Regions from separate parts of the Pseudomonas sp. S2_A10 genome, predicted to be linked through region 3. Evidence: riboswitches for the same ligand, from Rfam matches in the RefSeq annotation. Region 3 holds a riboswitch; each other region holds the start of a gene.
The links. Region 3 has a riboswitch for cobalamin ahead of AB4N41_RS23615 (ABC transporter substrate-binding protein). Riboswitches for the same ligand answer to the same signal wherever they lie in the genome.
Positions count from the first base shown of each region.

Region 1 (7,416 bases), 1.6 Mb from region 3:
GGCGTCCCTGCAAGCGCAACGCAAGCTGACCATTCCCTTCCTCAAGGAAACTCTTGGCTGGTAGTAGTGGGCTTTTGCCAGCTTTCAGGCGCCAAAAAACCCGCGTCCCTGCGCCGATTCACCGGCCAGACGAGTTACGCGCTTAGATGTAAACGCGAAACCGGGAAGTCACATAAAGTTCGATTGAATTTGCAAATGAGGACGATAGCGGGCATAGTCTCGGCTTCTTTACAACTATCAGCCACGGTCGTGCCCATGCTAAAGCGCTTCGCACCCCTCGTGCCTCTCGCACTCGTTACCCTGTTATTCGGTTGTGCTGCTCATTCTCCGGTTCAAGAGCCGCCGCAACAGGTCAAGAATTCTGCTACCGCCCAGTCTTCCGTTATTTACCAGGAAGAGCTGGACACCGAAAAAGAACTCAACCAGTTCAACGGCAGCAAGCCTTATCAGCTTCCTGTTCTGGCTGACAGCATCCTCGAACGCGGCATGTCCCTGATCGGTACCCGTTACCGTTTCGGCGGTACCTCTGAAGCCGGCTTCGATTGCAGCGGTTTCATCGGTTACCTGTTCCGCGAAGAGGCGGGCATGAACCTGCCGCGCTCGACTCGCGAAATGATCAACGTTGATGCGCCACTGGTTTCGCGCAGCAACCTTGAACCGGGGGATCTGCTGTTCTTCGCCACCAATGGTCGTCGCGGTCGTGTCAGTCACGCCGGGATCTACCTGGGTGACAATCAGTTCATCCACTCCAGCAGTCGTCGCAGCGGCGGTGTTCGCATCGACAGCCTGGGTGACAGCTACTGGAGCAAGACCTTCATCGAAGCCAAGCGTGCACTCGCCATGGCGCCGACCGTGGTCACCGCTCGCAAGTAACCTGCATGTCGCTGCGTTCGCGGCGACAAAACGGCACGGCAACGGAGTAGACCTAAACTTTACAAGGTGAAGTTAAAGTCTTACTTGAAGTTTGCCGCGTAGCCGCTAGAATCCTGAATCTATATTGATGGCAAACCGCCTGCGTGATGACGCAGGCGGTTTTGTTTCTGTCCATTCGGCAGAGAAAGCCGCAGCCAGATCAGGATGTTCTGCTTATGACGATGTCGGCCCGCCTCACCTTAATCCTTTGCGCCGCGCTGCTCAGCGCCTGCGCCAGCCGCACACCGCCGCCAGCCCCCGTGGTTCGCGCGCCGATCGTGTTCGCTCCCTCCCAGGCTTTTTCCCCCGTTGCTGAAGACGTGTTGTTCCGTGCCCTCGGCCTGGTCGGTACGCCGTATCGCTGGGGCGGCAACACCCCGGATTCCGGTTTCGATTGCAGTGGTCTGATCGGTTTCGTATACCGGGACGCGGCGGGAATTTCGCTGCCACGCTCGACCCGCGAAATGATCGTCATGCAGGCGCCGAATGTCGGCAAGGAAGGCCTGCAAACCGGCGACCTGATCTTCTTCGCCACCAATGGCGGCTCGCAGGTCAGTCATGCGGGGATTTACGTGGGGGAAGGGCGCTTCGTGCATGCCCCGGCCACGGGCGGCACGGTCAAGCTCGATAGCCTGTCGAAGGCCTATTGGCAGAAGGCGTATCTGAGCGCCAAGCGGGTGTTGCAGCCGGGGCAGCTGGCGCATAACCCCTAGTGCGTATGCATAACTAAATGTGGGAGCGAGCCTGCTCGCGAAGGCGGAGTGTCAGTTGACAATGATTTGACTGATAAACCGCTTTCGCGAGCAGGCTCGCTCCCACATTTTTTGCTTCGCGCTTAACTTACTTGCTGGCAGAAACGCGCCACACCTTGTTGCCCACATCATCTGCCACCAGCAAGCCACCTTGCTGATCGATCACCACGCCCACCGGGCGGCCCAGCGCGTTCTCGTCCTTGTCGAGGAAGCCGGTCAGCACATCCACCGGCTGCCCGGTCGGTTTGCCACCACTGAACGGTACGAAAATCACCTTGTAGCCACTGTGCGGTTTGCGGTTCCACGAGCCGTGTTGGCCAATGAATGCGCCTTCCTTGAATTGCGCCGGCAAGCGGTTGCCCTCTGCGAAGGTCAGGCCCAGCGAAGCGGTGTGCGGACCGACCGCGTAATCCGGAGCGATGGCCTTGGCCACCAGATCAGGATTCTGCGGTTTGACCCGCACATCGACGTGTTGCCCGTAGTAGCTGAACGGCCAGCCATAGAAGCCGCCGTCCTTGACCGAGGTGATGTAGTCCGGCACCAGATCGCTGCCGATTTCGTCACGCTCGTTGACCGCTGTCCACAAGGCGCCGCTGGTGGGTTCCCAGGCAAGGCCGTTAGGGTTGCGGATGCCCGAGGCGAAGATCCGGTGATTGCCGGTCGCACGATCCACTTCCCAGATCGCCGCGCGGCCTTCTTCCTGATCCAGACCGTTTTCGCCGACGTTACTGTTCGAGCCGACGGTGACGTAGAGCTTGTTGCCGTCCTTGCTGGCGATGACGTTTTTGGTCCAGTGGTGATTCAGCGTGCCGCCGGGCAAGTCGACGACTTTGATCGGTTGGGTCTTGATCTCGGTGGCGCCCGGCTCGTAGTTGAAACGCAGCAGGCGGTCGGTGTCGGCTACGTACAAATCGTTGCCAACCAGCGTCATGCCAAACGGCGAGTTGAGGTTCTGCAGGAACACCGTGCGGGTTTCCGCGACGCCATCGTGGTCGGCATCACGCAGCAGGGTGATGCGGTTCGGGCTGGGCACGCCGGCGCCGGCCTTGCCCATGACTTTCTTCATCACCCAGCCACGAATGCCTTTGCTGTCATCGGGCTTGGGCGGCGCATTGGTTTCCGCCACCAGCACATCGCCGTTGGGCAGCACGTAGAGCCAGCGCGGGTGATCGAGGCCTTCGGCAAACGCGGCGACCTGGGTGCCGGCCGCTGCGATCGGTTTCGCGCCGTCCGGCCAGCCCACCGCCGGGGCGATGTTGACTGTCGGTATCAGCGTCTTGTTCGGTTCGGGCAGTTTCGGTGACGGGCCGGTGCCGTCGGAGACTTGCAGGCTGGAGGTTTCACCGCAGGCGGCGAGCCCGCCAGCGACGGCGATGATAAGAGCGAGTTGGGCCTTGCGCATTGCTGATCTTCCCTATGAATGCATTCCTAAACATAGAGGAGGGCGCAGGCCCGATGGTTCAACTGCTCAACCGCGGGCTTCCTTGAACAGCACGGCGATGCCGGGATGATAGTTGCCCGCGTCGCTGTGCAATTTGCGATAGGCGTAGGGGAAATACCAGGCCACGGCGCAGGTGTGTTCCTTTTGCAGGTCGTCGACCATGTCCTGCAGTTCTTCAGGGCTGGCGCTGTGCTGGGCTTTTTGCGGAGCAACAAAGAGGCAGCCGAGCTTGAGATCGCTGGCGTAGCTGATGCGCTTGGCATCAGCGGTGACGTCGAGCAGTGCCTGGGTCAGGTTGAGGTTGTTGACCCGTGGCCAGCGTTGCGTGGCCTGAATGAACGCGCGGTCTTCGGCGCCGGCAATCAGCAGGTCGGCGCGAGCATTGCGTTCGCCTTCTTCGTTCTGTTTGCGCGTGGCCGTGTCGTTCAGCGTGACCATTTCAGCCATCCACGCCGCTGCCGCGAGCAGGCCGAGATTGGCTTTCTCGTCGTGCCAATATGGCGTGTCGTTGTCGCCGCGTACGGTGTTGTAGCGATCGATACAGTCAAACCAGCGTTCCAGCAGCGGGCGCAGGAATTCCAGGCGCGGGTTGCTGATGATCATGCCTTGCATCGTCGTCATCCTTATTGTTGTAGTGGGCTTTTCGGGAAAAGCATGGCTCTTTGATATCACTTGTCGCAGTCTGGCACAAGATTGCCGCTGCACAATGGATCAACGGCAGTTATTCGCGCGCAAAGCGCCTCTTCAATTGACGCTCCACCCCCAACCCTCTAACCTTCGCCGCTTGTTTCAGGTGCTCTGTGGCCCCGCGTCGACAGAGTGAAACAGGGAAGCCGGTGAGGGTGGTCTTCAAGCGAAGCCACGACGATCCCGGCGCTGCCCCCGCAACGGTAAATGAGTGAAAACTGCGCCTTGAGCCACTGCCTCGAAAGAAGCGGGAAGGCGCGCAGTCCGGCGAAACGCCGCTCATGAGCCCGGAGACCGGCCTGATCCATCTCAGCGGCATCACGGTGGGCGATGCCAGGCTTTTTGCCGTCTATTCTTGTGCCTGCCCGCCGTTATCCAGCCTCAACGGAGAGCTCCCCCCATGACTGATTCCCCCGAGCGTGACGAACGCCATCTGGCGCGCATGCAGCGCAAGAAAGCCGTGATCGACGAACGCATTGCCAACTCGCCCGACGAATGTGGCCTGGTGCTGGTGCTGACCGGCAACGGCAAAGGCAAGAGCAGCTCGGCGTTCGGCATGCTCGCCCGCGCGATGGGCCACGGCATGCAGTGCGGCGTGGTGCAGTTCATCAAGGGCCGCAACAGCACTGGCGAGGAATTGTTTTTCCGCCGCTTCCCCGAGCAAGTGCGTTTCCACGTCATGGGCGAAGGCTTCACCTGGGAAACCCAGGATCGTCAGCGCGATATCGCCGCGGCGACCGCCGCTTGGGAAGTCTCCCGCGAATTATTGCGCGACCCTTCGATCGGTCTGGTAGTGCTCGATGAGTTGAACATCGCCCTCAAGCACGGCTACCTCGATCTCGATCAGGTGCTCAGCGATTTGCAGGCGCGTCCGCCGATGCAGCACGTGGTGGTCACCGGTCGCGGCGCCAAGCCGGAAATGATCGAGATGGGCGACACGGTCACCGAAATGGGCATGCTCAAGCACGCCTTCCAGGCCGGGATCAAAGCGCAGAAAGGCGTCGAACTTTGAAGCAACCACGTCACTGCCCGGCGGTGTTGATCGCCGCGCCGGCCTCCGGTCAGGGCAAGACCACCGTCACCGCCGCACTTGCCCGTCTGCATCGCAACCAAGGGCGCAAGGTGCGCGTGTTCAAATGCGGCCCGGACTTTCTCGACCCGATGATCCTCGAGCGCGCCAGCGGTGCGCCGGTGTATCAACTGGACATGTGGATGGTCGGCGAGCAGGAAAGTCGCCGGCTGTTGTGGGAAGCCGCCGCCGAAGCCGACCTGATTCTGATCGAGGGCGTGATGGGCCTGTTCGACGGCACGCCGTCCAGCGCTGATCTGGCGCGCCACTTCGGTGTGCCGGTGCTCGGCGTGATCGACGGCACCGCCATGGCGCAGACCTTTGGCGCCTTGGCGCTGGGCCTGGCGAAGTATCAGCCGGACTTGCCGTTCGCTGGCGTGCTGGCCAACCGCGTCGGCACCTTGCGCCATGCGCAATTACTCGAAGGCAGCCTCACCGAAGGTCTGCGCTGGTACGGTGCGCTGTCCCGCGAAACCGGTATCGAATTGCCGAGCCGCCACCTCGGCCTGGTTCAGGCCAGCGAATTGAATGATCTGGATCTGCGCCTCGACGCGGCCGCCGATGCGCTGGCCAGCAGTTGCGAGGTCGCGCTGCCACCCGCCGTAGAATTCGCCGCGCCTGAGATCATCGCCGCCGAGCCTCTATTAAAAGGTGTGCGCATCGCCGTTGCCCGCGATGAAGCCTTTGCCTTCACCTATGGCGCCAGTCTCGATCTGCTGCGGGCGATGGGCGCCGAATTGCGCTTCTTCTCGCCGATCCGCGACACGCAATTGCCCGAGGCGGACAGCCTGTATCTACCGGGCGGCTATCCAGAGTTGCATCACGTCGCGCTGGCGCAAAACGCCTCGATGCTGGCGGCGATCCGCGCGCACCATACGGCGGGCAAGCCCTTGCTCGCCGAATGTGGCGGCATGCTTTACCTGCTTGATTCGCTGACTGACGTGGAAGGCACCCGTGCTGAGCTGGTCGGTTTGCTCAAGGGCGAGGCGGTGATGCAGAAGCGTCTGGCGGCGCTGGCGTTGCAGGCGGTTGAATTGCCGGAAGGGGAGTTGCGTGGGCATACCTATCATCATTCCCTGACCACCACAGCGCTGACGCCGATTGCCCGTGGGCTGAGTCCCAATGGCGGGCGCGGCGCTGAGGCGGTTTATCGCGAGGGGCGGATGACGGCGTCGTACGTGCACTTTTATTTCCCATCGAATCCGACTGCGATTGCGGCATTGTTTGCGCCAGATCGTGAGGCCGCCTTCGCGAGCAAGCTCGCTCCCACAATGGATGACCTGAACCCTGTGGGAGCGAGCCTGCTCGCGAAAGGGCCATGACCGACAACACATTCTCCGAAGCCGAACGCGCAGCGGTCTACAAGGCCATCGCCGAGCGCCGCGACATGCGCCACTTCACCGGCGGCAGCGTCGAGCCGCAACTGCTGCGTCGTCTGCTCGAAGCCGCTCATCAAGCGCCGAGCGTCGGTCTGATGCAGCCCTGGCGCTTCATCCGCATCAGCGATCGTGCTCTGCGCGGGCAGATCCGCGATCTGGTGGAAGAAGAGCGCATCCGCACTGCCGAAGCCCTTGGCGAGCGCAGCGATGAGTTCATGCAGCTCAAGGTCGAAGGCATCAACGATTGCGCCGAAGTGCTGGTCGCAGCGCTGATGGACGATCGCGAAAAACACATCTTCGGTCGGCGCACGTTGCCGGAAATGGACATGGCCTCGCTGTCCTGCGCGATCCAGAATCTGTGGCTGGCCTCCCGTGCCGAAGGCCTGGGCATGGGCTGGGTTTCGTTGTTCGAACCGCAAGCCTTGGCGGATTTGCTCAAATTGCCGGCCGGTGCGAAACCGCTGGCGGTGTTGTGTCTCGGCCCGGTCAAGGAATTCTATCCGGCGCCGATGCTGGTACTTGAAGGCTGGGCGCAGGCGCGGCCGCTCAACGAGTTGCTGTACGAAAATTATTGGGGAGTGAGTCAATGAGTGTGGCGTTGCTGAGTGTCGCCGCAGTAGCGCTGGATGCGCTGCTCGGTGAACCGAAACGCTGGCATCCGCTGGTGGCGTTCGGCAATTTTGCCGGGCGCATCGAGCAACGCTTCAACGCCGGAGGTCGTGGCTGGCGCAGCCATGGCGTGACCGCGTGGGTTATCGCGGTACTGCCGCTGACCTTGCTCGCCACGGCATTTTCCTGGGCGCCCTATGTCGGCTGGATTGTCGAGATCCTCGCGCTGTATTGCGCCCTCGGCATGCGCAGCCTCGGCGAACATGTCGCGCCGGTTGCGGCGGCGTTGCGCGCCGATGATCTGGACGAGGCGCGCAAGCGTGTCGGTTATCTGGTCAGCCGCCAGACCGATGAACTCGACAGCAACGCTGTGGCCCGTGCCGCCACCGAATCGGTATTGGAGAACGGAAGCGATGCAGTGTTCGCTGCGCTGTTCTGGTTTGCCGTCGCCGGCGCGCCGGGCGTGGTCCTGTATCGCTTGAGCAATACCCTCGATGCGATGTGGGGTTATCGCAACGAACGCTTTGAACGTTTCGGCTGGGCGGCGGCGAAAATCGACGACGTGTT
Region 1 covers NZ_CP162773.1:3,723,975-3,731,390, forward strand. The annotation lists gene hda (DnaA regulatory inactivator Hda) at 1-64, shown strand, start outside; gene AB4N41_RS16800 (C40 family peptidase) at 256-873, shown strand; gene AB4N41_RS16805 (C40 family peptidase) at 1,089-1,625, shown strand; gene AB4N41_RS16810 (PQQ-dependent sugar dehydrogenase) at 1,753-3,066, opposite strand; gene AB4N41_RS16815 (hypothetical protein) at 3,133-3,717, opposite strand; cobalamin riboswitch at 3,880-4,109, shown strand; gene cobO (cob(I)yrinic acid a,c-diamide adenosyltransferase) at 4,193-4,804, shown strand; gene AB4N41_RS16825 (cobyrinate a,c-diamide synthase) at 4,801-6,183, shown strand; gene bluB (5,6-dimethylbenzimidazole synthase) at 6,180-6,830, shown strand; gene cbiB (adenosylcobinamide-phosphate synthase CbiB) at 6,827-7,416, shown strand, end outside.
Region 1: it holds a riboswitch for cobalamin, as region 3 does, so the genes downstream of both, cobO (cob(I)yrinic acid a,c-diamide adenosyltransferase) here and AB4N41_RS23615 (ABC transporter substrate-binding protein) in region 3, are expected to answer to the same signal.

Region 2 (7,416 bases), 750 kb from region 3:
GCAATCACCTGTGGGAGCGAGCCTGCTCGCGAAGGCGTCTTCAAGGGCGATAAAGATGCGCATGCCCGGCGCGATACAACGATGATTCGCCAAACACCTCGCTGCCCAGCACCCTGCCAACCAGAATCAGCGCCGTACGCCGAAAGCCTTTGGCCTCGACCTTGTCGGCAATGTCCGCCAATGTACCTACCACCCAGTCCTGATCCGGCCATGTCGCGCGGTGAATAACGGCAATCGGGCAGTCCGCGCCGTAATGCGGCAGCAGTTCGACCAGTATCTTTTCCAGATGATTGACCCCCAGATGAATGGCCATGGTCGCGCCGTGCTGCGCCAGGCTCGCCAGTTCTTCGCCGGCGGGCATCGCGGTCTTGTCGGCGTAACGGGTCAGGATCACGCTTTGCGAAATGTCCGGCAGGGTCAACTCGGCGCCCAGCAGCGCTGCGCATGCCGCTGTGGCGGTCACGCCCGGAATGATCTCGAAAGGAATGTTCAGCTCACGCAAGTAGCGAATCTGCTCACCAATCGCGCCGTACAGACCTGGATCCCCCGAATGCACACGGGCAACATCCTGGCCTTGGGCATGGGCAGTCCTGATCAAATCGATGATCTGTTCCAGATGCAGTTCAGCGCTGTTGACCACGGTTTCGGCTTGATGACCTTCCAGCACCGCTGCGGGTACCAGCGAGCCGGCATAAATGATCACCGGGCAGCTGCGAATCAGCCGTTGGCCTTTGACGGTGATGAGTTCCGGGTCGCCTGGGCCGGCGCCGATGAAGTAGACGGTCATCGTTGAATCCTTGTGAAGAGGCGCAGGCACACTGCAGATGAAGCGTGCTCATGATCAATGGCGGGGATTATCGGGATTTTATGCAGCGCCGGCCAATGCCAGCGTGGCCTGCGCATATTTCTGCCGGGGAATCAGCAGTTTCGCCGGCGCCTGAATCAACTGCTCGGCCAGCGCCAGCGCGGCGCTTTCCGCCACGCCGTAGCAGCCGGTGCGCTCAAAGGCGATTTGCGATTGATGGCTGAGGCGCTGCTGATAGGGCGCCAGCTCGGCACTGTTGAAATACTGCAGCGGCAGATTCAATTGTGTGGCCAGTTCCAGCAACCCCGGTTCGTCGCGCTTGAGATCGATACTCGCCAGAGCCTTGACCGCTCGCAGCTCGATGCGGTGCGCCTGCAATGCTTGATCAAGTAACGCACGCAGCGTACTGGCCGGACAGCCGCGCTGGCAGCCAAGGCCGACCACGAAGGTCGGCGCTGCGCGGTCATCGGTCATGCCTGATATGGGCCTGCGCTTTTGCGGCGGAACAACCAGGCACTGATCAGGCCCAGAGCCAGCCAGAACGCGACGTTGGTCAGCTGCGAAGCGATTTTGAACTGGGTTTCCAGTGCCTCTGGAGCGAGCATCGAATGCACCTGCGGTTGCGGCGCGCCGATCACATGCGGCACGGCGAGAATCGCTACACCAAGAAGCTTCATCAGCCAGTGACGACTGAAGGCGATCAGTGCCAGGCCGACGGCGGTCGAAGCGGCAGTGCCGATCCACCAGATCTGCCGCGATGCCAGATCGGCAGCCGCAGTGCCCGGCAATTCAGGTGGCAGGCCCAAGGTCGGCGCGAGAACGAACGTGGCGTAACCGGCCAGACCCCAGAGCAGCCCTTGCGAGGTCTTGGTCGGCGCGCGCAAGGTGTACAGGCCGGCGAGCATCAAGGCGAAACCCACTGCCACCACCAGATTACCGCCAGTGGTCGAGACCACGCGCTGCCAGCCGTCTTCCGGCTCCCAGGCTTCGCCATCATGGCTGTGGGCGGCGGTGCCGGCGGCGTGTTCGTGGACTTGCGCGACCGGTTCGGATTTCTCGAAGGATTCGGCCTGCAGAATCAACGGTGATACCCAGAAACTCTGCAGCAGGGTCAGCAGCAGGGCGGCCAGCAAGCCGGTGAAGCCTGCGGTTTGCGCGATACGCTTGATCATTTCGGCAGGCCTCAGTGGCACGGGAACGCGGCGCTGTGGCGGGTATCGTGGGCGGCGTTGTGCACCGCTTCGATGTGCGAGAAACCGGCGAACCAGACCAGGCTGGCACCGAGGATCGAGGCGAAGAGGGCGGCGGCGACGCGTTGGCCGAGTGTGGTGCTGCTGGAGATGTGGTCAGTGTGGCTGACGGTGTTACTGATGATCGACATAGCGCTTCCCTCTGAAATGTCAGCGGGTAAACAGAGCGCATGAAAATCCCTGCGGGCCGGGCACGCAGGAATTTCGAACAGCGCCCGCCCACCGCGGGTTTGTTTGTGTTCAGCGGCGCTTGCGCGCGCTGGGTGTTGCGGGCCGGTCTCCGGGCTCGCGAGGGGTTGGCTGGTCGCCGACCTGCAAGCATCACCTTCCCATGCCGGGGCACAGTGGATCTGACGCTTCGCTCGCTTACCGTTGCGGGGGCAGCACCGGACTGACATGGCTTTGAGTAAAGCACATGATTCACCGGTTTCCCGTTTCACCCTGTGAAGGGCACCCGTAACAAGGTGTGCAGGAGAACATGGGTTTGGGTTTTTAGTCAATTTCCGGGAGTTTTCGGTACTGCGATGTGGGCATTTTTCTGATGTTTTTGTGTGTATATCCGTTGCTGCGGGTGTTGCTGATTACGGTTTCGCCCTTACGGCGAGGCACTTTTTCCAAACGCCGAAAAAGTACCCAAAAAGGCTTGCTCCTACGTTCGGCCCTCGCAGGCTCGGGTTCCTTCGCTCCGGGACTGATCCGGGCGCAGCGGCTCCGGTTTGCTTCGCTGCACCTACACTCGCTGTGTACGACTGCGTCGTACGGTCGCTGCGCTCCCACGCCCGGATCAATCCCTCCACTCAGCCTTCCGACGTCGCCGGTGGATCAAGATCAAGAGCACTCGAGCTTGCGCTCATTGTTGAGTGGGGCGGCTGCGCTGCTTTACTTTTGCTTTTGTGGGAGCGAGCCTGCTCGCGAAGGCGGCCTGACAGCCGACCTGTTCTTGAGCTGGTGCGCGATCCAACTGTAGGAGCTGCCGAAGGCTGCGATCTTTTGCTTTTGCCTTTGCCTTTGCTTTTGCTCTGGCTTTTGATCTTTTGCCCCTTCGGCAGGCTTCGTTACGGGATCGATCCGGGGGTGGGAGCGCAGCGACCGTGCGACGCAGTCGTACACAGCGGAAGGAGGTGCAGCGAAGCAAACCGTAGCCGCTGCGCCCGGATCGGTCCCGTAACGAAGGTACCCCGAGCCCCAGCGAGCGGGCCGTACGCCGGGGCAAAGCCTTTTGGTTCCTTTTTGGCGTTTGAAAAAGGGACTCGCTGTAAGAGCGAAACCATAAGAAGCCGTTACCGCAGCAACGGATATGCCCCCGAACTCAAACTCAACGCCCATTGACCCACGACGGACCCATGCGTAGCCTTGCGCTTTCGAGGTTCTTCGGCACTCGCCGAAGCTAAGAAGGGAACGCGGTCAAAGCCGCGGCTGCCCCCGCAACTGTGAACGGTGATGTTCGTTGCCACGCCACTGCCAGCTCAACCGATGAGCCAGCGGGAAGGCGCAATGGACGCCAGGCCCAACGCCTGAACGCCGTCAGCCAGGAGACCTGCCTCGTCACAGATTCTCACTACAACCGGGCGGGGTGATCCGGTGGCGAATGCTTCCGGCGTGCATGCGCGCTGCCGGTTCTCGTCCCGTATGCCCGCCGCTTGCCAAAGGGCATACCGATGAAAACACTGGCCAAACTCCCCGTCACCATCGTCACCGGTTTCCTCGGTTCGGGCAAAACCACGCTGCTGCGGCACATGCTCGACAACGCTCAGGGCCGGCGCATTGCGGTGATCGTCAACGAGTTTGGCGAGCTGGGCATCGACGGTGAAATCCTCAAGCAATGCACCATCGGCTGCACCGAAGAAGAGGCCAGCGGCCGCGTTTATGAGCTGGCCAACGGCTGCCTGTGCTGCACCGTGCAGGAAGAATTCTTCCCGGTGATGCGCGAGCTGGTTGCCCGTCGCGGCGATCTCGACCACATCCTTATTGAAACCTCGGGCCTAGCCCTGCCAAAACCGCTGGTGCAAGCCTTCCAGTGGCCGGAAATTCGCAGTGCCTGCACCGTCGACGCAGTCATCACCGTGGTCGACAGCCCGGCCGTCGCTGCTGGCACCTTCGCCGCGTTCCCGGATCAGGTCGATGCCCAGCGCAAACTCGATCCGAACCTTGATCACGAGTCGCCGCTGCATGAACTGTTCGCCGATCAACTGGCCAGCGCTGACCTGGTGATCCTCAACAAAGCTGACCAGACCAGCCCGCAAGACCTGGCTCGCGTACGCGCTGAAGTAGCCGAAGAGCTGCCGCCAGCGGTAAAAATCGTCGAAGCCAGCAATGGCCGCCTGCCGCTCGACGTGCTGATCGGTCTCGGTGCCGGCTCTGAAGAGCATATCGACAGCCGCCACAGCCACCACGATCACCACCATGACGGTGATGACGACGACCACGATCACGACGCCTTCGATTCGATCTCCATCGAATTGCCGCAAGCCGACGAAAGCCTGCTGCTCGATGCGCTGACGCAACTGGTGGTGCAGCACGGCATCCTGCGGGTCAAAGGCTTCGCGGCGATTCCGAACAAGCCGATGCGCCTGTTGATCCAGGGCGTGGGCACGCGTTTCGACAAGCATTTCGACCGCCAGTGGGGTGCCGACGAAGCGCGGGTGACGCGTCTGGTGCTGATCGGTCAGGAGCTTGATGCGGCACAACTCGAAGCGCAATTGCGCGCTGCGCTCAGCGTTTAAGCCATGCACCTGCTCAGGACCCAGCCCGGCGGATTCGTCTCGGACGACAACATTGCCGACCTCGGACAAACCCCCGCCGAGCTGGTGATCCTGTGCAGCGGCGATTCCAGCCTGGCGCTGCTCGCCGAGGCTGCGCAGCAACTGCCCGATGATTATCCGAGCCTGCGTCTGGCCAACCCGATGCAGGTGCAGAATCATGCCTCGGTCGATCTGTATGTCGACGAAGTGCTGCGCCACGCCAAGGTCATTCTGATCTCCCTGCATGGCGGCATTGCCTATTGGCGCTACGGTGTCGAGCGGCTGGTCGAGTTGTCCGAACGCGGCGTGCAACTGATTCTGGTGCCCGGCGATGACCGCCCGGATCCCGAACTCAGCGACTTGAGCACGGTCAGCGCCGAAGTGCGCGATCGACTCTGGCAATTCCTGCGTCAGGGCGGCATGGGTAACGCGCTGGATTTCTTCCGTTGCCTGGGCAACCAATGGTTCGCCCGCGATTACCCGTGGAGCGAGCCGCAAACCCTGCCGCGCACGGCGATTTATCACCCACAGAAAAACAGCGCTGCCCTGAGTGACTGGCAAGCCGAATGGCTGCCCGATCAACCGGTGGCGGCGCTGTTGTTTTATCGCTCGCATTTGCAGGCGGCGAACACGGCGTTCATCGATGTGTTCTGCCAGCGCTTACAGGCAGCCGGGCTCAATCCGCTGCCGATCGCGGTGGCCAGTCTGAAGGAGCCCGGTTGCTTGTCGGTGGTCGAGGACTGGCTGGATGAAGTCGAGGCGGGGGTGATTCTCAACACCACCGGTTTTGCCCAATCGAGTCCCGAGGCGCCGCACCTGCGCCCGTTTCGCCGCAACATCCCGGTGATTCAAGCGATCTGCGCCCAGGACAATGAGCCCGGCTGGCGCGACAGCGAGCAGGGCCTCGGGCCGCGCGATCTGGCGATGCACATTGCTTTGCCGGAGCTTGACGGGCGCATTATCAGCCGACCGATCAGCTTCAAGGATCTGGCCTGGCGCAGCGAGCGCAGTCAGTCCGATGTGGTCTGCTATCGCGCCCAGCCCGAACGCATGGATTTCGTTGCCGAACTGGCGCGGCGCTGGGTTGATCTGGCGCGTGTGGCCAATGGCGAAAAACGCATCGCGCTGATCCTCGCCAACTACCCGACCCGCGACGGCCGCATCGGCAATGGTGTCGGCCTCGATACGCCAGCGGCGGCGCTGAACATCCTGCGCGCGTTGCGCGAAGAGGGTTATCCGGTCACGGCCGAGTTGCCCGACAGCGGCACCGAACTGATCCAGCAACTGCTCGGTGGTGTCAGCAACGACCTCGACAGTCTCGATCTGCGCCCGTGCCAGCAGAGCCTGGCGATGGACGATTACCTGGCAATGTTCAATGCGTTGCCGGAGGCGAATCGCGCCGCGGTACTCGAGCGCTGGGGATCGCCACACAACGATCCGATGTGTCGCGACGGTCGGCTGATGATTGCCGGTCTGCGTTTCGGTCTGACCTTTGTCGGCATCCAGCCGGCGCGGGGTTATCAGGTCGATCCGAGCGCGGTGTATCACGACCCGGATCTGGTCCCGCCGCACGGCTATCTGGCGTTCTATTTCTGGTTGCGCAACACCTACGGCGCCCACGGCGTGATCCACGTCGGCAAGCACGGTAATCTCGAATGGCTGCCGGGCAAAGGGGTGGGGCTGTCGGAAGGCTGCTGGCCCGACGCGCTGCTCGGGCCGTTGCCGAATATCTATCCGTTTATCGTCAACGATCCGGGCGAGGGCGCCCAGGCCAAACGGCGCACGCAAGCAGTGATCATCGACCACCTGATGCCACCGCTGACCCGCGCCGAAACCTACGGGCCGCTGCGCAATCTGGAGCTGCTGGCCGACGAATATTACGAGGCGCAACTGCTTGATCCGCGCCGTGCCCGCGAGTTGCAGCGCGACATTCTGCAATTGGTACGAGACACGCAAATCGACCGCGAATTGCAACTGGATGCCGCGCTGGACAGCGATGCCGATGCGGCGATCTGGTTGCCGCGTCTGGACACTTATCTGTGCGATCTGAAGGAATCGCAGATTCGCGATGGGTTGCACATCTTCGGCGAATCACCGAGCGGGCGTTTGCGTATCGACACGTTGCTGGCGTTGCTGCGCATCCCGCGCGGTGACGGCAAGGGCGCGCAGTCGAGTCTGCTGCGAGCACTCGCCAAAGCATTTGAACTGGGTTTTGATCCGCTGGATTGCGCGTTGGCCGAGCCGTGGAGCGGCCCGCGTCCGACCGAGTTGCAGGCCATCAGCGAAGAAGTATGGCGCACCGCCGGCGACACCCGCGAACGCCTCGAACTCTTCGCCGCAGACCTGATCTTCCGATCACTGAATGTCCCCTGTGGGAGCGAGCCTGCTCGCGAAAGCGGTGCGTCAGGTAAATCATTGTTGAATGACACACCGAGTTCGCGAGCAGTCTCGCTCCCACAAGGGGCGGGTTGGGCTGAGGTTGATTCGATACTCGACCATCTGCGCGAAGTCGTCGCCCCGCGCCTCGACGCTTGCGGCCCCGCCGAAATGCGCGGTCTGCTCGACGCCCTCAGCGGTCGTTTCGTCCCGGCCGGCCCCAGCGGTGCGCCCAGCCGTGGCC
Region 2 covers NZ_CP162773.1:4,534,083-4,541,498, forward strand. The annotation lists gene cobM (precorrin-4 C(11)-methyltransferase) at 41-787, opposite strand; gene AB4N41_RS20355 (cobalamin biosynthesis protein) at 866-1,279, opposite strand; gene AB4N41_RS20360 (CbtA family protein) at 1,276-1,977, opposite strand; gene AB4N41_RS20365 (CbtB domain-containing protein) at 1,989-2,186, opposite strand; cobalamin riboswitch at 2,310-2,528, opposite strand; cobalamin riboswitch at 3,403-3,614, shown strand; gene cobW (cobalamin biosynthesis protein CobW) at 3,714-4,778, shown strand; gene cobN (cobaltochelatase subunit CobN) at 4,782-7,416, shown strand, end outside.
Region 2: it holds a riboswitch for cobalamin, as region 3 does, so the genes downstream of both, AB4N41_RS20365 (CbtB domain-containing protein) here and AB4N41_RS23615 (ABC transporter substrate-binding protein) in region 3, are expected to answer to the same signal.

Region 3 (7,416 bases):
CACGGTGGAACGAATGGCTGGTCAAATGAAAATCGCGGCCACTGCGCCTCGTCCTTCCACTGCCACCGGGAGCGCCGCTGGCGCTACCGGTTCGGCGTTTAAACAACGCTGGCGCGGCGCTGGCAACCTCGTCCCGGCGCTGCTGTTCCTCGGCCTGTTCTTTCTTGCGCCGTTGATTGGCCTGCTGTTGCGCGGTGTGCTGGAACCTGTGCCGGGTCTCGGCAACTACGAACAACTGTTCGCCAATTCGGCCTATGCGCGAGTGCTGCTCAACACCTTTTCGGTGGCCGGGCTGGTGACGCTGTTCAGCCTGCTCTTGGGCTTTCCGCTGGCTTGGGCGATCACCCTGGTGCCGCGCGGCTGGGGGCGCTGGATCCTCAACATCGTGCTGCTGTCGATGTGGACCAGCCTGCTCGCCCGCACCTATTCGTGGCTGGTGTTGCTGCAAGCCTCGGGCGTAATCAACAAGGCGCTGATGGCGATGGGCATCATCGATCAGCCGCTGGAAATGGTGCACAACCTCACCGGCGTGGTGATCGGCATGAGCTACATCATGATCCCGTTCATCGTGCTGCCGTTGCAGGCAACCATGCAGGCCATCGACCCGATGATCCTGCAGGCCGGCTCGATCTGCGGCGCCAGTCCGTGGACCAACTTCTTCCGGGTGTTCCTGCCGCTGTGCCGGCCGGGTCTGGCCTCCGGCGGTTTGATGGTGTTCGTGATGTCGCTCGGTTACTACGTCACCCCCGCGCTGCTCGGCGGGGCGCAGAACATGATGCTGCCGGAGTTCATCATTCAGCAGGTGCAATCGTTCCTCAACTGGGGCCTGGCCAGTGCCGGCGCCGCGTTGCTGATCGCAATCACCCTGGTGCTGTTCTACTTCTACCTGAAGCTTCAACCGGAATCCCCGGTTGGCGCCAGTAACGCGAGGTAAGCCGACATGCTCCTGACCCCCAATGCCATGAGCCGGCGCATGCGTTTCGGCCTCTACGCCACTACCGGGCTGATCGGTCTGTTCCTGCTGTTGCCGATCGTGTTCATCGTGCTGCTGTCGTTCGGCTCCTCGCAGTGGCTGGTGTTCCCTCCGCCGGGCTGGACGCTGAAATGGTACGGCCAGTTCTTCTCCAATCCCGACTGGATGAACGCCGCTGCCGCCAGCCTAAAAGTTGCCGTGCTGACCACGATCTGCGCCGTGGCCCTCGGTTTGCCAACCGCGTTTGCGCTGGTGCGCGGACGCTTCCCCGGCCGCGAGATGCTCTACGGCCTGTTCACCCTGCCGATGATCGTGCCGCTGGTGATCATTGCCGTGGCGGTGTATGCGCTGTTTCTCAAACTCGGCTACACCGGGACCATGTTCGCCTTCGTCGTCAGCCATGTGATCGTCGCGCTGCCATTTACCATCATCTCGATCATCAACTCGCTGAAGCTGTTCGATCAGTCGATTGAAGACGCGGCGGTAATCTGCGGTGCCTCGCGCTTGCAAGCGGTGTTCAAGGTGACGTTCCCGGCGATCCGTCCGGGCATGGTCGCCGGCGCCCTCTTCGCCTTTCTCGTTTCGTGGGACGAAGTGGTGCTCAGCGTGATGATGGCAAGCCCGACTCTGCAAACCCTTCCCGTGAAAATGTGGACCACCCTGCGCCAGGACCTGACCCCGGTGATCGCCGTCGCTTCGACGCTGCTGATCGGCCTGTCAGTGTTGGTCATGGTGATCGCCGCCGCCCTGCGCCGGCGCAACGAAATCAGCGCCTGAGCGCCCAGGAGTACGACATGAGTGCCGTGATCAAAGACGCATCCCAGCAGAGCGACAAACCCCTGGTCAGCCTGCGCAACCTGAACAAGCACTACGGCGATTTCGCTGCCGTCGACAATATCTCGCTGGACATCAAGGACGGTGAATTCCTCACGTTCCTGGGCTCCAGCGGCTCGGGCAAAAGCACCACGCTGTCGATGCTCGCCGGTTTTGAAACACCGAGCAGCGGCGAGATCCTCGTCAACGGCCAGTCGCTGGTCAACGTGCCGCCGCACAAGCGCGACATCGGCATGGTTTTTCAGCGTTACTCGCTGTTCCCGCATCTGTCGGTGCGCGACAACATCGCCTTCCCTTTGGCGATCCGTAAACTGGCTGCCGCCGAGCGCGAAAAGCGCGTCGATGCGATGTTGAAGCTGGTGCAGCTTGAGCAGTTCGCCCATCGCCGCCCTTCGCAACTGTCTGGCGGCCAGCAACAACGGGTTGCCATCGCTCGCGCCTTGGTTTACGAGCCGCGCATTCTGCTGATGGACGAACCGCTCGGTGCGCTGGACAAGAAGCTGCGCGAAGACTTGCAGGATGAACTGCGCCAGCTGCACCGGCGCCTGGGCATCACCATCGTCTACGTGACCCACGACCAGGAAGAAGCCATGCGTCTGTCGCAACGCATCGCGATTTTCAGCCACGGCAAGATTGTCGGGCTGGGCAGTGGTTATGACCTTTACCAGAATCCGCCGAATGCATTTGTCGCGTCGTTCCTGGGTAATTCGAACTTCCTCAAGCTCAAGGCGCAAGGCAATGCAGCGGCGAGTTTCGAGGGCCAGTCGTTGTCGATTCGGCTGACGTCCGGGTTGCACACTGATCAGGATGTGCTGCTGATGGTGCGTCCGGAAAAGGCCTTGGCGCTGAGCACGCAGCAGGCGCTGGATGAGCCGCTGGCAGCGGGCTGGAATGAGGTGTCGGCGAACGTTGTGGAGGTGCTGTTTCTCGGTGAAAGCCAGACGTGCAGCGTGGTGACTGCGGGCGGGACGTCGATGACGGTGAAAGCGCTATCGGCAGCGGGCATGCCGCTCAAGGCCGGCGATCCGGTACGGGTGCGCTGGGCGACGGCGGATGCTTGTGTTTATACCGAGTGGACCGAGAGCGATTTGAACAAGGCTGCCGGTGCTCACTGATTGCGCTGAGTCAGTTGGATCTACCCCCTCACCCCAGCCCTCTCCCCCACGGGGGGCGAGGGGGAAAGGGAGCCGATCTTCATGCTGTTCAAAATGTAAGTTCGACTCGGTATCGCACGTCGGCGTATCTCGCAACAACACCTCGGTCAGTCCCCTCTCCCATTGGGAGAGGGCTAGGGTGAGGGCAAGCAGGCGACACGGTATTAGCCAATGGCCCGGTACCCTTCAATCTCATCCGGCCAAGCCGTCAGCAATTCAAACCCGCTCTCCGTCACCGCGACCATATGCTCCCACTGCGCCGACAAGGAGCCATCCTTGGTCAGCACCGTCCAGCCATCCGGCATGTTCTTGACATGGCGTTTGCCGGCATTGAGCATCGGTTCCACGGTGAAAATCATCCCGGCCTTAAGCTTCAGCCCTTGATTGGGAAAGCCGTAATGCAGGATCTGCGGTTCGTCGTGATAGACCTTGCCGATACCGTGGCCGCAGTATTCGCGCACCACGCTGAAGCCCTCCGCCTCCGCCAGGCTCTGGATCGCGTGGCCGATATCGCCCAGTGTTGCGCCCGGTTTCACTGCACGGATGCCCGCGCACATGGCTTCGTAGGTGGTCTTGATCAGGTGCTGCGCTTCGGGAGTCGCCTCGCCCACCACATACATGCGACTGGTATCGCCGAACCAGCCGTCCTTGATCACCGCGATGTCGAGGTTGACGATGTCGCCGTCTTTCAATGGAGTACCCGATGGAATGCCGTGGCACACCACATCGTTGACCGACGCGCAGACGGTTTTCGGAAAGCCGTGATAACCGACGTTGGCTGGCACCGCCTTCTGCACGTTGACGATGTAATCGTTGCACAGTCGATCCAGCTCATCGGTGGTCACGCCAGCCTTCACATGCGGCACCAGCATTGCCAGCACTTCAGCGGCGAGTTTGCCGGCGGCGCGAGATTTTTCGATGTCGGCCGGGGTGTTGATCTTGATCTGGTTTCTCATGCGCTGACGGCTTCCTGAGTCAGTTGTTGCAGATCCAGCCCACCATTCTGTTCGGCGCGGATCAGCAGGCGGCAAATGGCGCTGTGGTCGAGGTTGGGATGCAGCTCGGCGAGCATGCCGATGCGCATCCAGTGCTCGGCCTGCGCGTTGATCGAGCGGCTGAGGGCGTTGCTGGAGATGCGCAGGTTCTCGTGCATGTCCTCTGAGATTTTTACGATGCCCATATATGAATCCGATACGATGTGTATATGGAACGTATATTAGCCAAGCTTACCCTCGGATTGCAAACGCTTCGCCACGCAAACACGCACCCGTGTAGGAGCTGCCGAAGGCTGCGATCTTTTGATCTTGCCCGTTAAAGACCAGATCAAAAGATCGCAGCCTTTGGCAGCTCCTACCAAAGCAGATTCGGCTCCCCATCAGCGGCCTGATCGACTACCATGCCCGCGCCGGTTTCCACACGGAATTAATAGGGAATCCGAGATGCTCCACGCATCAATCGGAACTGCCCCCGCAACTGTAGGTGCCGAGCCTGCTCCTCGACTGCCACTGGGTGAACCCCGGGAAGGCCGGAGCGTGGCGATGACGCATCAGTCAGGAGACCTGCCGGCACAGTGACTGACCAACCGGCGGGGTGTCCGGGAAGGACATCGTGCCGTGCGCATTTTCCCCGTGCCGGCCTTGCGTAGTTTCCACGACCGCGCCCGAGGTGTGTTTCCAAACCGTACCCGCCCGCTCCCGTACGGTTCCCCTGGAGACTGCCCCATGCTGCTGCCCCGCGTTGCCACCCTGCTCACCGCTCTGAGCCTTTGCCCCCTGGCGCAAGCGGCGCCGACTGCGTATCCGCTGACCGTCGAAAACTGTGGCAGCAGCCTGACCTTTCAACACGCGCCTGCGCGCACGGTGACCATTGGCCAGGCCGGCACGGAAATGCTCTACGCCTTGGGTCTGGGCGACAAAGTCGTCGGCACTTCGCTGTGGTTCAACGATGTGCTGGGCACATACAAAGCACAGAACGACAGGATCGAGCGCCTCGCCGACAACGAGCCGAGTTTCGAAGCGGTGATCGCCAAACGCCCGGAGCTGGTTGCCGTCGAGCTGGAATGGATGGTCGGCCCGCAAGGCGCGGTCGGCACCCGCGAGCAGTTTCATGAACTGAAGATTCCGACCTATCTGCTGCCCTCCGATTGCGAAGCCAAGGACAACCTCGTCGGTTCGGACGGCACGCGGCTGGCGCCGTTTCGCATCGACAGCATCTACAAAAGCGTGAGCCAACTGGCGGCGATTTTCGACGTGCAGGCGCGTGGCGAACAGCTCAATGAGCAGCTCAAAGCCAGCCTCGCGCAATCGATCGCCACCGCGAAAAACCAGCAGCGCAAAGACGTCAGCGCTCTGGTGTGGTTCTCCAGCGCCGAGATGGACATCGAGCCTTTCGTGGCCGGGCACAAAGGCGTTCCCGATTTCATGCTCAGCACCCTCGGCGTGCGCAACGTCGTCGAGTCGGATGAAGAATGGCCAACGGTCGGCTGGGAAACCATCGCCAAGGCCAACCCGACGTTTCTGGTGATCGCGCGCATGGATCGTCGACGTTTCCCGGCGGACGACTATCAGAAGAAACTCGCCTTCCTGCGCAGTGATCCGGTGACGCGCAACATGGACGCGGTCAAGCACAACCGCATCATCATCCTTGACGCCATGGCCATGCAGGCCAGCCTGCGCACCTTCGACGGCCTCGCACAACTGGCCAGCGCGATCAACGGCTACGACCTGTCGCCATGAGCAGACGCCTGATCCGTTTGCTGCTGGTGCTGTTGACGCTGTCGGTCGCGCTGATCGGCGGCGTGGCCATTGGCGAGACTTCGATCGAGCCGAGCGTGGTGTTGCAGGTGCTGGCCAACAAGCTGTGGGGCGCCGGTTATGTGCTCGACCCGATCGACGAAGGCATTGTCTGGAACTATCGCCTGACCCGCGCGCTGGTCGCGGCGGCCTGCGGCGCCGGTCTGGCGACCTGTGGCGTAATCCTGCAGTCGCTGCTGCGCAATCCGTTGGCCGATCCGTATCTGCTGGGAATTTCTGCTGGCGCCTCGACCGGCGCGGTGATGGTCGCCCTGCTCGGCGTCGGTGCCGGGGCGATTTCATTGTCGGTCGGTGCTTTTGCCGGCGCGGTGACCGCTTTCGCACTGGTGATCCTGTTGGCGCGAGTCAGCGGCTCGGCCAGCGGCACCGGGCAGATCATTCTGGCCGGGATTGCCGGCTCGCAGCTGTTCAACGCCCTCACCGCTTTTCTGATCACCCGCTCGGCCAGCTCGGAACAGGCGCGCGGGATCATGTTCTGGCTGCTCGGCAATCTCGGCGGCGTGCGCTGGCCGTCGGTGTGGCTGGCGGTGCCGGTGGCAGTGTTGGGGTTGGTTGTTTGTCTGTGGCATCGCCGGGCGCTGGATGCGTTCACCTTTGGTGCGGACTCGGCGGCGTCTCTCGGCATTCCAGTGCGACGTGTGCAAATTCTGTTGATTGGCTGCGCCGCGCTGGTGACGGCGGTGATGGTGTCGATTGTCGGCTCGATCGGCTTTGTCGGTCTGGTGATTCCCCATGCCGCGCGGTTGTTGCTCGGCACCGGCCATGCGCGTCTGCTGCCGGCCAGTGCGTTGGGCGGCGCAGTGTTTCTGATCGCCGCCGATGTGCTGTCACGCACCCTGATCAAGGGTCAGGTGATTCCTGTCGGCGTGATTACCGCGCTGGTCGGCGCGCCAGTGTTCGCGCTGATTCTGGTGGGCCGGAGATCGGCGCGATGAACACGGTTCTGAGTTGTGCGGGTGTGGGCTTCAAGGTGCGCGGTGCCGAGTTGCTCAATGGTGTCAGCCTCGATGTCCAGCGCGGCGAGACCCTGGGCATTGTCGGGCCGAACGGTTCGGGTAAATCCACGCTGCTGAAACTGCTCGCTGGCCTGCGCGAACCGAGCGCAGGTCAGGTGCAGCTCGACGGTCGGACGCTGGGCAAGATGTCGCGGCGCACTATCGCGCAGACGCTCGCGGTGGTTGAGCAACAGGCCGATACCGACGATGGCATTCGCGTGTTCGACGCGGTGGCGCTGGGGCGGACGCCGTGGTTGTCGGCGCTGCAACCATGGTCGCCGGCCGATGACGCCATCGTCGAGCAAGCGCTGGTCGACGTCGACGCCGTGCACCTGCGCACCCGCCTCTGGCGCAGCCTTTCCGGCGGGGAACGCCAACGCGTGCACATCGCCCGCGCACTGGCGCAGCGCCCGCAGATCCTGCTGCTCGACGAGCCGGCCAACCACCTCGACATCCAGCATCAGTTGAGCATTCTGCAAGTGGTGCGCGCACTGCCGGTGACTACGCTGATCGCCCTGCACGATCTCAATCAGGCGCTCAAGTGCGATCGCCTGGGGGTGCTGGAGCGCGGGCGTCTGGTGGCACTGGGCGAGCCGCTGCACGTGCTGACGCCGGAGCGGTTACAGACGACTTTCGGGGTCAGGGCG
Region 3 covers NZ_CP162773.1:5,284,400-5,291,815, forward strand. The annotation lists gene AB4N41_RS23585 (ABC transporter substrate-binding protein) at 1-29, shown strand, start outside; gene AB4N41_RS23590 (ABC transporter permease) at 26-934, shown strand; gene AB4N41_RS23595 (ABC transporter permease) at 941-1,750, shown strand; gene AB4N41_RS23600 (ABC transporter ATP-binding protein) at 1,768-2,922, shown strand; gene map (type I methionyl aminopeptidase) at 3,126-3,917, opposite strand; gene AB4N41_RS23610 (ParD-like family protein) at 3,914-4,141, opposite strand; cobalamin riboswitch at 4,351-4,542, shown strand; gene AB4N41_RS23615 (ABC transporter substrate-binding protein) at 4,683-5,696, shown strand; gene AB4N41_RS23620 (FecCD family ABC transporter permease) at 5,693-6,709, shown strand; partial or broken gene AB4N41_RS23625 (ABC transporter ATP-binding protein) at 6,802-7,416, shown strand, end outside.